One region of the Salinivibrio sp. AR647 genome, then DNA from elsewhere that is predicted to be linked to it. Evidence: predicted binding sites of a transcription regulator. Region 1 holds the regulator's gene; each other region holds the start of a gene.
The links. The regulator CRP, encoded in region 1, controls carbon source genes, mostly activating them, when cyclic AMP is high. The targets are predictions, from matches to a motif close to TGTGANNNNNNTCACA.
Positions count from the first base shown of each region.

Region 1 (4,293 bases):
CATCGTCCACTTGGCGTTATGGCGGTATTCGGGCCTTACAATTTCCCTGGGCATCTACCTAATGGCCACATTGTTCCAGCTTTATTGGCGGGCAACAGCGTAGTATTTAAACCCTCTGAGCTGACGCCAAAAGTCGCAGAGAAGACCTTGGGCTATTGGCTCGAAGCGGGATTACCGCAAGGACTGATCAGCCTGGTACAAGGTGGGCGCAATACCGGTGAGGCGCTGGCCCAAGCGCGCGGTATTGACGGTTTATTGTTTACCGGTAGCGCCAATACGGGGCATATTCTTCATCGTCAGTTTGCTGGCCAGCCCGATAAAATGCTGGCGCTGGAAATGGGGGGCAATAACCCCTTGGTGGTGAGTGATCAGTTCGGTGATTTAGACGCCACCGTATACACCATTATTCAATCGGCCTACCTCAGTGCCGGTCAGCGGTGTACGTGTGCACGCCGCCTGCTACTGCCTGAGGGAGAAGTGGGTGACAAGATCTTGACTCGCCTAGCACAATGGACCAAAACCGTGCGAGTGGGCGGACAGTTTGATGATCCCGCACCTTTCATGGGCGCCCAAATTTCAATGGCTGCCGCCGAGGGGATTTTGGCCACACAACAAAAATTGATCGATCTGGGAGCAACCCCCGTCATAGAGTGCGAGCATTTACACGATGCGGTGATTTCTCCAGGGATTTTAGATGTGAGTGGCATTCAAGCGTTACCCGACGAAGAGTATTTCGGTCCGCTACTACAAGTGCAGCGCTATCAGGATATGGCTGATGCGATCACGAAGGCGAATGATACCCGCTATGGTTTGTCGGCAGGCCTTATCAGTGAAGACGAGGGCGAATGGCAATACTTCCTCGATCATATTCGCGCAGGGATTGTGAATCGTAATCGTCAGTTGACAGGGGCAAGCGGTGATGCGCCATTTGGCGGGCCAGGTGCGTCGGGTAATTTACGTCCAAGCGCTTACTATGCCGCCGATTATTGCGCTTATCCCATGGCATCAATGGAAGGGGAGCAGGTGGTACTGCCTGAGACGTTCGCCCCCGGTATTCCGACTCAACAAGATTAAGGAGACCAACATGGACAGTGGCCAAGCGTTATTCGATAAATTATGGCAAGACTATATTAACCGTCTTTGCCCATCGGCACATCAGGTACATGCCTTGCTCGAAGAAGGGCAGCCTTTAATCAATGATCATATTGCCTTGCGGACATTTGGTTTGCCCAAGGTTGGGCTTGAGGTCTTGGCGCGCCCCTTCCTGGCGCTAGGCTATCAGCAAAAAGGGGACTATACCTTTGAAGCGAAAAAGCTCAATGCCTGCCATTTCGAGCACCCCGATCCTTTGATGCCGAAAGTGTTTATCAGTGAATTGATGGTCGAGCAATGCTCGCCTGCGCTGCAAGCCATTGTTCACAAGCTGGTGGCACAAGTCGATGCGTCGTCACTAACAGGGAGCGATTTTCTTCATCAGGGGCGGCTTTGGGACATCGATAGCGCCACCTATCAAGCGCTTGCTGAGGAGAGTGAATACGCGTCCTGGGTAGCCGCGCACGGTTATGGTGCGAATCATTTCACGGTGAGTGTCAATCAGTTAAAGGCTCATGATCATTGCCAATCGGTTAATCAAAAGCTGCGAGACAATGGCTTTGCAATTAACGAAGCGGGTGGTGAAGTAAAAGGGGACGCATCCGTTTATCTGGAGCAATCCTCCACCATGGCTGACCGTGTCGCTGTTGTTTTCTCTGATGGCACGCAAACCATTCCAGGTGGGTTTTATGAGTTTGCTAAGCGTTATGTGTTGCCCAACGGTGAGTTGTACCAGGGATTTGTTGCCGCTTCAGCGGATAAAATTTTTGAGAGCACGCACTAATAAATAGCTGATATAACGAGGCATACACAGTTAAGGAAGAGTTCGCTCTTCCTTTTTTTTGTTTTAAAAAGAAAAACCGACGCCAGGGCGTCGGTTGGGAATACAGAGAGCGCTGTGATTAGCGGGTACCGTATACCACGATGGTTTTACCATGGGCTGAAATAAGATTTTGCTCTTCCAGCATTTTAAGAATACGCCCCACGGTTTCACGCGAACACCCAACGATTTGGCCAATTTCTTGACGTGTGATCTTAATTTGCATGCCATCAGGGTGCGTCATGGCATCGGGTTGCTTCGCTAAATTCAACAAGGTTTGCGCAATACGGCCCGTGACGTCCAGGAAGGCAAGATCCCCCACTTTTTGGCTGGTCACTTGCAAACGGCGCGCCATTTGTGAGGACAAACGCATTAATATATCAGGGTTAACCTGGATCAGTTGGCGGAACTTTTTGAATGAGATTTCTGCCACTTCACAAGGAGACTTAGCCCGAACCCAAGCGGTACGCTCCTGATCATCTTCGAAAAGGCCTAGCTCACCGATAAAATCACCTTGGTTAAGATAAGACAGGATCATTTCCTTGCCTTCTTCATCTTTGATTAGAACGGCGACAGACCCTTTCACGATGTAATACAAGGTCTCCGCTTTTTCGCCTGCATGAATCAGCGTGCTTTTAGACGGATACTTGTGGATGTGACAATGTGAAAGGAACCACTCGAGTGTAGGGTCTGTTTGAGGTTTTCCTGGAACCATATAACTTATTTCCTCTGCATGTGTTGCCCGGCAACAACGTCCTATCTTTGTCTGAGGGGTAACCCACCAGATCTATGCACAGAATACGAAGTCTGGGCGCGGGCTACAAGCTCACTGTATGTTAACAAGAGTGTATCTTTTTTTGTTAGCAATTTCTTGATTTTGATCTAGGCCAACCGCCTAAAAACCTGGCAAAAACGTGGCTAAGATCACGGCTTGAGAAGTAATACACGATAGATGCGCTACGCCCTAGCCAATCTTGCCTTTTTCGATTAGCTGCTGAATCAATGGACGGATGATAAGTTCCATCGCAAAGCCCATCTTACCGCCTGGCACGACGAGTGTATTATGCCGTGACATAAAAGACCCCGTGATCATTTGCAGCAGATAAGGAAAGTCGACGTTTTTCATCCCTCGAAAGCGGATCACCACAAAGCTCTCATCCAACGAAGGAATGCCTTTGGCGTTCAGTGGGTTGGAGGTATCGACCGTCGGCACCCGTTGAAAGTTAATGTGAGTGCGTGAGAATTGCGGCGTAATATAATGCAAATAATCGTCCATCGACCGCACAATTGAGTCGGTGACCGCTTCGCGTGAGTGGCCCCTATCGCGGGTATCGCGGACAAATTTCTGAATCCACTCAAGGTTGACGATCGGGACCATACCAATCAATAGGTCGACATGTTGGGAGACATTGACCTCACCATCAACCACACCGCCGTGCAAGCCTTCGTAAAATAGTACGTTGGTATTGTCGGGTAAATCCTGCCATGGTGTGAAGGTCCCTGGCATTTGATTGTAGGGCACCGCTTCATCAAAGGTATGCAAGTAGCGGCGATATTTGCCTGTGCCGAGTTCACCGTACTCACGGAAAAACTGCTCTAATCGCGGAAAATCATTGGCGGTGGGGCCAAAGTAACTAATGTGCCGTCCTTGCTCACGTGCTTTACGGATCTCGACGTCCATTTCCGGTCGCGTAAAGCGATGGAAACTGTCCCCTTCTAGCCACGCCGCTTTGATGTTCATCATCTGGAACATCTTACGGAATGCTTCGGACGTGGTGGTGGTCCCTGCTCCTGAAGAGCCGGTGACCGCGATGATTGGATGTTTAGCCGACATGACGCGCCCTGTCATTCAGTCTGAATGTGTATCGCTGTTTATTGCGTACAGCGATGCTAAGATCTGAGTGCTTCCTTACGACGAATATCCACTGTCTCGTGCAACTCAGAATACACAATCACGGCGTCGCCGGATTGCAGTTGTTGGCGAACATCCGCCACTTTTTGTGCAAAGCTGACTTCCTGCTCACCATAATCGGTTCCTTCCCGTAACACAAAGTGCTCGATTAAACGAGTCAGTGTTTCCTCAGGGACCGATTGCCAAGGAACCATCATACTACATCACCTTTTGTTGATTTATGGCTGAGACGTTAGGGTGCTTGATGCTGATATTGTGAATCAGCTCGCATTTTACCCAATCATTCAACACAATGCAGTAGATCAATGTGCGTCGGTCTTTTTTGCTTTGCGTGGCGTCCCTTTTTAACGGGACGAGCAAAGGCGTGAGGCTAACCAGTGAGGCACCGACTGCTCCAGCCAGAACTGTGGCTGGCGCCAACTGCCGGTAACAAAACCAACATGCCCACCATGCTCGCTCAGTTGATAGT
Region 1 is NZ_MUFE01000009.1:139,603-143,895, forward strand. Features, by position in the region: gene astD (succinylglutamate-semialdehyde dehydrogenase) at 1-1,074, shown strand, start outside; gene BZG76_RS12165 (DUF1338 domain-containing protein) at 1,085-1,876, shown strand; gene crp (cAMP-activated global transcriptional regulator CRP) at 1,995-2,627, opposite strand; gene BZG76_RS12175 (phosphoribulokinase) at 2,877-3,746, opposite strand; gene BZG76_RS12180 (YheU family protein) at 3,803-4,021, opposite strand; gene BZG76_RS12185 (hydrolase) at 4,169-4,293, opposite strand, start outside.

Region 2 (4,293 bases), on a different contig from region 1:
AAGCTGCGACAAGGCATCGCCTTTAATAGAGGCTTGTCCTTGGTCGTCCACCTCGACTAACACGTCGTTAAGGTTTTTGCTTTCACCTTGGTCGATAATAATACCGTTCTCGCGGTTGTACTCGGCCACCAGCGCTTCCATATCGGCGTAGGCGCCAAAGCCATCACCTTTAAGCTCGACGGCCTCTAACGGCATTACCTCGCCATTATCAAACTCAGCCTGCCATTGTGGGTTATCATCAAAATAGCTGGTCGCTTGGGTTTTCACCCTTAGGTTGGTATCAATGTTAATGGTGGCATCGCGGCCATCAACGTCCAGCTCAAACAAATACGGGCGCGAGGTAAAAATCACCTCTTTACTTCCTCGCTTTACTTCGCCATCAAAGCGCATCACCAACTGGTGGGTGCCATTAGCAAGTTCAATGGTCTGCTGCGGCGCCCAGTTGTCAAAACTGACTTTGCTGCCATCCACCACCAAAAATTCAATATGACGGGCGGAGGTAATTTCCGCTGCATGAATGGTACTTGATGCCATCAGTGCACCCAGTACCAATGCGGCTTTTGTTAACTTCTTCATTGTCACTCCAACGGTAAGACGAAAAAAGCCGCCCTAAGGCGGCTTTTATAATCAGTGCTACAACTTAGCAATAGGGTTTAAGCTCAATTAGAACTTAACTTCCATACCCGCTACGTAACCAAAGTCTTGGTCATCACCGTCGCTGTCGCCAACTTCTGCGTACACGTGCGCGTTGCTGTGCAGTGCATAAGTCACGTTAGCGTAGTAACCGTTAAGATCTGAGCTTTCACCGTCAACATCTTGGTTATCGTAGCCAATACCAAAGGTGGTTTTACCCATGGTGTAATCAGCGGCAAGAGATACATAATCAGTATCTACATCAGTGGTACCAGTTTTATCGGTAGTACGACCATATGATGCAGCGATACCGACGTTCTCGATACCTGCGTATTCGATTTCGAAGTTATAAGCTTCAGTATCTGCATCAGCAACACGGTTCAAATCTTCAGCCAACTGATAGTAAACACGCGCATCTACGTCAGCGAAACGATAGCCTAAACGACCTTCGTAGATTGTTTGATCGTCAGTAGTATCATCACCTTCACTGTAGTCAGTGTAAGTCACTGCACCGTAGAGAGAGCCATCATCATAAATATACTTACCAACTTGAGCAGCTTGTTCGATATCTACACCAAAGCTATTTACTGACAACTCGTAATCTTTAGTGATACCTGAATCATCCATCAATAGGTACTGACGACCTGCAGTGAACTGACCCCAATCACCTTTAAAACCGACATAGAGTTCGTCGTTTTCAACATCACCGCGGTTTTCATCGGTATTGCTGTCTGCGTCTAGATTATCGAATTCAAACGCCATTGCACCGATGACAGAAAGCTTGTCTGAAACCGCTACTTCAGTATTGATAGCGAAATCGCCATCGTCCAAGCGCCATTTGCCGTCTTGGTTGTTACCGATGTCTTGGATGTACTGAACTTCAGCAGCACCTGATGCGTCTACTTTCACGCCTTCTGCGTCATACAGGTTGATGCTTGCTGATGCTGAGCCAGCAGCCAGCAGAGCTGGTACTGCCATTGCTAGAATAGTCTTTTTCATGGTTAATCCACTGCCTTTTCTATTTAGTCATTATGAGTTCCTTCATGGAACTCTGTTTTATGGTGACTGTCACTCTGTTACCAGCAGCAAACGCTGCGAAGCACAAAATGCCAGTTCACTGAAACTTCGTGGCTAATCGTGCAGAACATTTGAGGTTCTGTCAACTGGCTGGAAGCGCATTACAAAATAGACAAAAAACACTTAAAAACAAACAGATAGTAAACATTAATGAACTAAGATCACAGTTTAAACCTCGTTAGCAGTGTGCGTTGATGAAATTTAACAACAACTCTTTGCGATATAAAATTCTGACTACTGCTTTTTATTATTTAATTTTTAGAATAAAAAACTAATCAATAGCTTAAATACGGCTTTTTGTTAATCAAACGGCAGATCAGCAAGATAGCAGCGAATGGTTCAAATTAAATTCGTGACCAAGATCTCATATCTGTAAGGAAAACTTACATTTCGCGATCGTTTTCACGTTTTTTCCCCGTGTTATACTGGGGCTTATCCTTTACTACTCGGACCTGTTGATGCTCAGCCCTGCCGTAAAATCAGACATTCGCGCGTGCTACCAGACGCTACAAGACCAACTTCCCCACTTTATTCCGCGCAAAGCTCAAAACTATTTAGTGGCAGAGCTGGCCAAAACCTTGGCGGGTGATTATGACCCCAAGCGTCGGCTACTGGTGGCCGAGGCCGGCACTGGGGTGGGCAAATCAATGGCGTATTTGATGGGCGCGATTCCGTTTGCGCTTAACAACAATAAAAAAGTGGTGGTGTCGACCGCAACCGTGGCGTTGCAAGAGCAGCTCGCCGATAAAGATATCCCGTTTTTTCATCGTATCTGCCCCAAGCCGTTTGATTTTATCTTGGCCAAGGGGCGGCAGCGCTATTGCTGTGCACACAAGCTGAGTGCAGTGGCAGAGACCGAGAGCATCCAAGGGGCGCTATTTGCTCAAAAACCCAAGCGCAGCGAGCAATTGTTGCTGAATGATCTTTACGTTGCCCTGAGTCGAGGAAAATGGGATGGCGACCGCGACAGCTGGCCCAAACCGATTGCCGATCACCTATGGCAAGCGATCGCCTCTGACAAACACACCTGCCATGCTGGCCTGCCCGCTCACCGTGGTTGCCCCTTTGCCAAAGCACGCGAGGCAATGGATAAAGCCGATGTGGTGGTGGTCAATCACAGCTTGCTGCTCGCCGATCTCGAACTCGGCGGCGGGGTGATCTTGCCCGAGCCAGAGCAGTGCCTGTATATGATTGACGAGGCGCACCACCTTCCCACGGTGGCGCGTGACTTCTCAGCGGCCAGTGCCAGTTTGCTCGGCGTGGTCGGTTGGCTAGAAAAGCTGAACCAAGCCGCTACCAAGTTGGGAAATACCGCGGATATGACGCGCGCACACCGCTTTGTTGATAGCTTACTCGAGGCGATACAAACCCTGATCCCAGGGTTACGCGAGGCAAAAAACATGCTCAGTCAACTGTCGCTCAACGACGACGGTTGTTATCGCTTTGCCGACGGTGAACTGCCCGAAGCCCTGATTGCGCCCAGTGAACAGCTTAAAACCGCGAGCAAAAAAGCCCATCAGGCATTGGGAAAGATCCATGATTTGATCAATGAGCGTCTGAAAGAAAATGACATTTCTGCCAAACTGGCTGATCCGGCGCTCGCCGAAACCGCGTTTTTCCTCCAACGGTTAGAAAATTTAGAAAAAGTCTGGACCTTAATGGCCCAACCGAATGCCGATAAAGGCGCACCGCTTGCCCGTTGGGTGCAAGCCTGCCGTGAGCGCGAGGGGGATCTTTGGGTGCATGTCTCTCCCTTAGAAGTAGGCTGGCGTCTGGATCAAATGCTCTGGTCTCGCGCCGCCGGGGTTGGACTGTTTTCTGCGACCTTGCGCGCCCTGAATCGCTTTAGCTATTTTTGCCGCCAAGTCGGACTCAGTGAAAGCGACGGTTCGCGTTATTTAGCCTTACCCTCGCCATTTGATTACGCCAATAAAGCGCGCTTGGTGATCCCAACTATGCCTTGTGAGCCGCAAGCCAGTGCCTTTACGGCGGCGCTGAGCGAGAAAATTATTGAGCACCTAGAGGGCGAGCGAGCGTCCTTGGTATTGTTCGCCTCTTATTGGCAGATGAAACAAGTCACCCAAGCCATTGAGCAAACGGTCACACAACGCGGCTGGCAACTGCTCTGTCAGGGCACACAATCACGCACGGCGCTATTAAAGGCCCATCAGCAAGCAGTCAGTGCGGACAAAACCAGTATAATTTTTGGCACCGGCAGTTTTTCCGAGGGCTTAGATTTGCCCGGTAACTTATTGACTAATCTCATTATTACGAAAATTCCCTTTGCGGTCCCCACTTCTCCAGTGGAAGAAGCTCACGCGGAGTATATTGAACGCTGCGGTGGCAATCCGTTTTTACAAATCGCGGTCCCAGAAGCGAGTAAAAAGCTGGTGCAATCAGTCGGTCGTCTACTGCGCAAAGAGGAAGATTCTGGTAAGGTAGTGCTTCTTGACCGGCGCATTATCACCCGCAGATATGGCCAATCTTTACTCGACTCGCTGCCGCCATTCAAACGCGTGATCGAACCTTAAATTAACGAGTGACTATGCTTGAATTGATTGATCTTTCGACCTTAGTGATCCT
Region 2 is NZ_MUFE01000002.1:158,197-162,489, reverse strand. Features, by position in the region: gene BZG76_RS03285 (YccT family protein) at 1-576, opposite strand, end outside; gene BZG76_RS03280 (porin) at 664-1,632, opposite strand; gene dinG (ATP-dependent DNA helicase DinG) at 2,169-4,241, shown strand; gene BZG76_RS03270 (sulfite exporter TauE/SafE family protein) at 4,256-4,293, shown strand, end outside.
Region 2: the regulator CRP is predicted to act here: its motif matches at 2,062-2,077, upstream of dinG (ATP-dependent DNA helicase DinG).

Region 3 (4,293 bases), on a different contig from region 1:
GATGTGATGCGCGCTTGTTATGCGTTGCGGCCGGAAGGGATTGAATGGCCACATGACGAAAACGGTAAGCCCAGTTTTAAGTTAGAAAACTTGTCCGTCGCCAATGGCATTGAACACAGTGATGCGCATGACGCCATGGCGGATGTGCACGCGACCATTGAGTTAGCGAAAAAAGTGAAAGCCGCGCAACCCCGGTTGTTTGATTACCTTCTCACTCACCGCCATAAGAATAAAATTAAGCACCTGATTGACGTGGTCAACATGACACCACTGGTACATGTCTCAGGTATGTTTGGCACCGAGCGAGGCAACACCAGTTGGGTTGTGCCAGTGGCATGGCATCCTGACAACCCCAATGCCGTGATCACCGTTGATCTTGCCCGCGATCCTTCACCTTTATTCGCGCTTGATGCCGATGCCCTCCGTGAGCGTTTATATACTCCTCGTCAAGCATTGAGTGACGACCAATTGCCGGCACCATTAAAGCTTATCCATATCAATAAATGCCCGGTCTTAGCCGATGCCAAAGTACTTCGTCCTGACGATGCCGCGCGTCTTGGCGTGGATAGAGAAGCATGTCTTCAACATCTTAAAGCACTAAAGGCGGCGCCCGAAATCCGAGAGAAGCTGGTGGCTGTCTTCGCGCAATCCAAGCCCTTTGACAATCAAGATGTTGATAACGCACTGTATGCTGGCTTTTTTTCAAAAAGTGATCGCAGCGCGATGGACATTATCCGCGCGCAAGATCCAGAAAACCTTGCCGGGATTGACTTGAGTGTCGACGATTGGCGCATCAAACCTCTGTTGTTTCGTTATCGTGCCCGCAACTATCCGTGGACACTTACTGACGATGAACAAAAAAAATGGTTTATGCACCGCCGCGATTATTTTGAAACACACCTTCCCACGTACATGGACAACCTACAGCAACTGGCGGATCATCATCAGGCGGATGAGCACAAGGTCCGTATCTTAAAAGCGGTTTACCATTACGTCGAATCATTAGTCGGTTAGCCTCGATATACGATGTCGTGTTTTTCGATAGGTTCAACAACCGTTATGGCGCCATAGCGGTTGTGCTTTTTTTAATCTATTGTTATTCCTTATAAAATCAGAAAATTCAACATCATGCCTGCATAACTAGACCCAAAAAAGACATGCTAACGAGTTGCAGTTCTGTGATTTGAGTCCACACTTTTATAAAAGCTGTCGTTTGGAGTGGGCTTGATGATGACAACAAAAGTAAATACACGCTGTTACCGTTTTCCTGAAGTAGATTTTGAGCCAGAGAGCCGCACACTGTATTGGACGGATCAGGCAATCACGGTTTTGTCGTATGAAGAATCACGAATGCTCGAAATGCTTTGTTATTACGCAGGCGAGGTGTTGTCAAGTCGCACCTTGTTTAAACAAGTCGCATTACCCGACAGTTCTTTTGCACAACACCAAAGTGTGGTCACTTCGCTCATGGCTAAGTCTTACCGCAACGGTAAAAAGTGCTTGCCCTTTGACGTGGTTGGCGAGTTTGGTTTTCGTGTTGCTTTACCCCAACAAACCTTTGCGCAACGGCCAACCACACCGGCGGAAAATCAACCTGATCTCACCCCACCTCCGGCAACGCAATCACCGGCATTAGGGGATCCCTCTTTTAGCATTACAAAACCGCTTATTGTGTTGATTGCGACCGCAAGCCTCATTATTGGCATTACTGCGTTACTCACCTAGTGCACAGCTTTGATGTTTTTTGGGCGCTGAAATACACAAGCTAAGTCACGTGCCTATTCGAGTCAGTAAGGAAGGTTCATGCTCGCCAGATCAATTGTTATTGCCGCCATGATATCTATATTTATTAGTTTATCGGCTGTTGCTAGAAGCGAGTCCAACCACGTCATCAAGCTATATATGGGAGAGCTTCCAGGCCTGATCAACCTTGACCAATCAGGCCCTTTCGTCGATTTTGTTCACTTTCTTGATGACCAAGACCCGAATACTCACATTGAGATCGAGGTATTTCCCATTCATCGTGCGATTAATGGCATCGTACAAGGCCGTGCAGATATGATGTTACCTGCCGTTCGCCCTCCGAGTACTGTTACCGATCTACCGTTTGCGTTTAGTCGCGAATCATTTGGTGATGTTACCCATGTTTTATACACAAATAAGAATAATCCGTTACCTGTCGATGAGCTTTGGGCCGAACCGGAACGCTATAACATAGAAGCCGTGCCTTATTACATGCCGTTTAACGTTGCACGCTCTCATGGTATCAAACAGTCATTGCTTCGGCTGGCAGCAGGTCGTATTGATGGCTTTGTTTGGGCTCAGGAAGAGGCCGACATGATACTTAAACAATTGGGATTAACACATATTCATCGTGCGCACTTTGCCGACTTACAAGATGTATTTGTGATTCCCAAAGGCGAGCAAGGAAAGCCAATTGATGCTTACCTAACGACATTGATTACTCGCCTTCGCAACAGTGGGCAATTGGAGAAAGCTTATCGAAAAGTTCATCGCCCTTACGTGGACTGGCAACCTGAATAATCCCTGCCACCACCGCCTATCAAAGCGTTCATAGCGTTCATAGCGTTCATAGCGACTGCATTTTAAGCATAAAAATATTGATGTCACTCTAACTTTCAGCAACGAAATCGGTCTTGCATATTATGCGTGACTCTAATCACATAATTATCAGAGGTGCTTCCCTACACTGAGCCTCCGTTAATGACTAAGAAGTGATGCTATGCGAACTGCACTAACCGATGCACTGACACAATTGCCCGACGCATTACAACGCGTTGTCTCTGATTGGATAACTGACACACACTTTGGTGCGACATTTTCACCAGAGCAAGTGGCGCAAATGGAAGCCGAAAGTGGCCTATCTGGCGCCGCATTGCGTCTTACTCTATTGCCAATAGCGGCGGCTTATGCGGTGACTCCGATATCAACGTTTAACGTTGGCGCCATCGTTCGTGGCGAAGATGGCACCCTATACTTGGGAGCCAATATTGAGTTCACAGGGGTGCAACTAGGCCAAACCATTCACGCCGAGCAATGCGCGATTGCCCATGCGTGGACCAAAGGGGCAACTCGCTTAACCGATATCACGATCAACTACAGCCCATGTGGTCATTGCCGTCAGTTTATGAATGAGCTAAACGGTGCAGAATCACTCACCATTCAGCTACCAAAAACGGATCCCAAACCGTTACATACGTATTTACCAGAGTCCTTTGGTCCTGCCGATTTGGGAGTGGAATCACGTTTATTAACTGACGCGCCACACCAGTTATTCACAGACGATATTGATATCCCACTACTCAAAGCTGCCGCCGATGCAGCGAACCGAAGTCATGCACCGTATTCGGGTAACTACAGCGGCGTGGCCGTTGAAACATCTGATGGGGCTTTTTTCTCTGGGATGTATGCCGAAAATGCAGCGTTTAACCCGAGTTTACCCCCGCTTCAAGTGGCGCTCATTGCGACCAATATGGCCGGCTATCACTGGGACGACATTCGGGCGGTGGCGCTAGCCGAGATGACAAACAGTACGGTGAGTCATCTGACCGATACCCAAGCCACATTGGACGCGATGGATCCTGATATTCCTTTCGTCTATTCGACCCTTTCAACTTAACCACATGATGCGTTTGGCCTCAGCGGGGATTTCTGATCGCTCTGAGGCCTAATTTGCGCTACTATCCGTACGTCTTTTTTCGGATTGTCACGGTAATGAAACAAGTTCATCATCCCCTCCAAGGCGCGGCCTGGATGCTCACGGCAGGCTTATGCTTCGCATTAGTCAACAGCCTTTCTCAATATGTTAGCTTCAAGTTGGGCTTGCCTTCGACGACCGTTGCTTTTATTCAATATGCCATTGCCTTAGTGGCCATGATCCCCTGGTTAAAGCAACTGGGGATTCGTCAATCTTTAAAAACCCAGCACCTTGGGCAACATTGTTTGCGGGTGTTTATTTCTGTTATTGGGATCCAACTTTGGCTATGGGCGCTCGCTTATCCGGTTCCCATTTGGCAAGGCATAGCCCTACTAATGACATCACCGCTGTTTGCAACCATAGGATCAGGGCTATTTCTTCGTGAACGGGTTGGTATTGCACGTAGCTTGGCCACACTTGCGGGTTTTTGTGGCGCGATGATTATCCTAGAACCTTGGTCAAATGGTTTTACATGGGCAACGTTACTGCCGATAGGCGCCGCTTTCTTTTGGGCGACCTATTCATTAATGGTGAAACGGTTATCAGCCTACGATCCACCGACCACGATGGTCGTT
Region 3 is NZ_MUFE01000004.1:162,814-167,106, forward strand. Features, by position in the region: gene sbcB (exodeoxyribonuclease I) at 1-1,014, shown strand, start outside; gene BZG76_RS06455 (hypothetical protein) at 1,228-1,725, shown strand; gene BZG76_RS06460 (ABC transporter substrate-binding protein) at 1,804-2,544, shown strand; gene cdd (cytidine deaminase) at 2,744-3,640, shown strand; gene BZG76_RS06470 (DMT family transporter) at 3,736-4,293, shown strand, end outside.
Region 3: the regulator CRP is predicted to act here: its motif matches at 2,670-2,685, upstream of cdd (cytidine deaminase).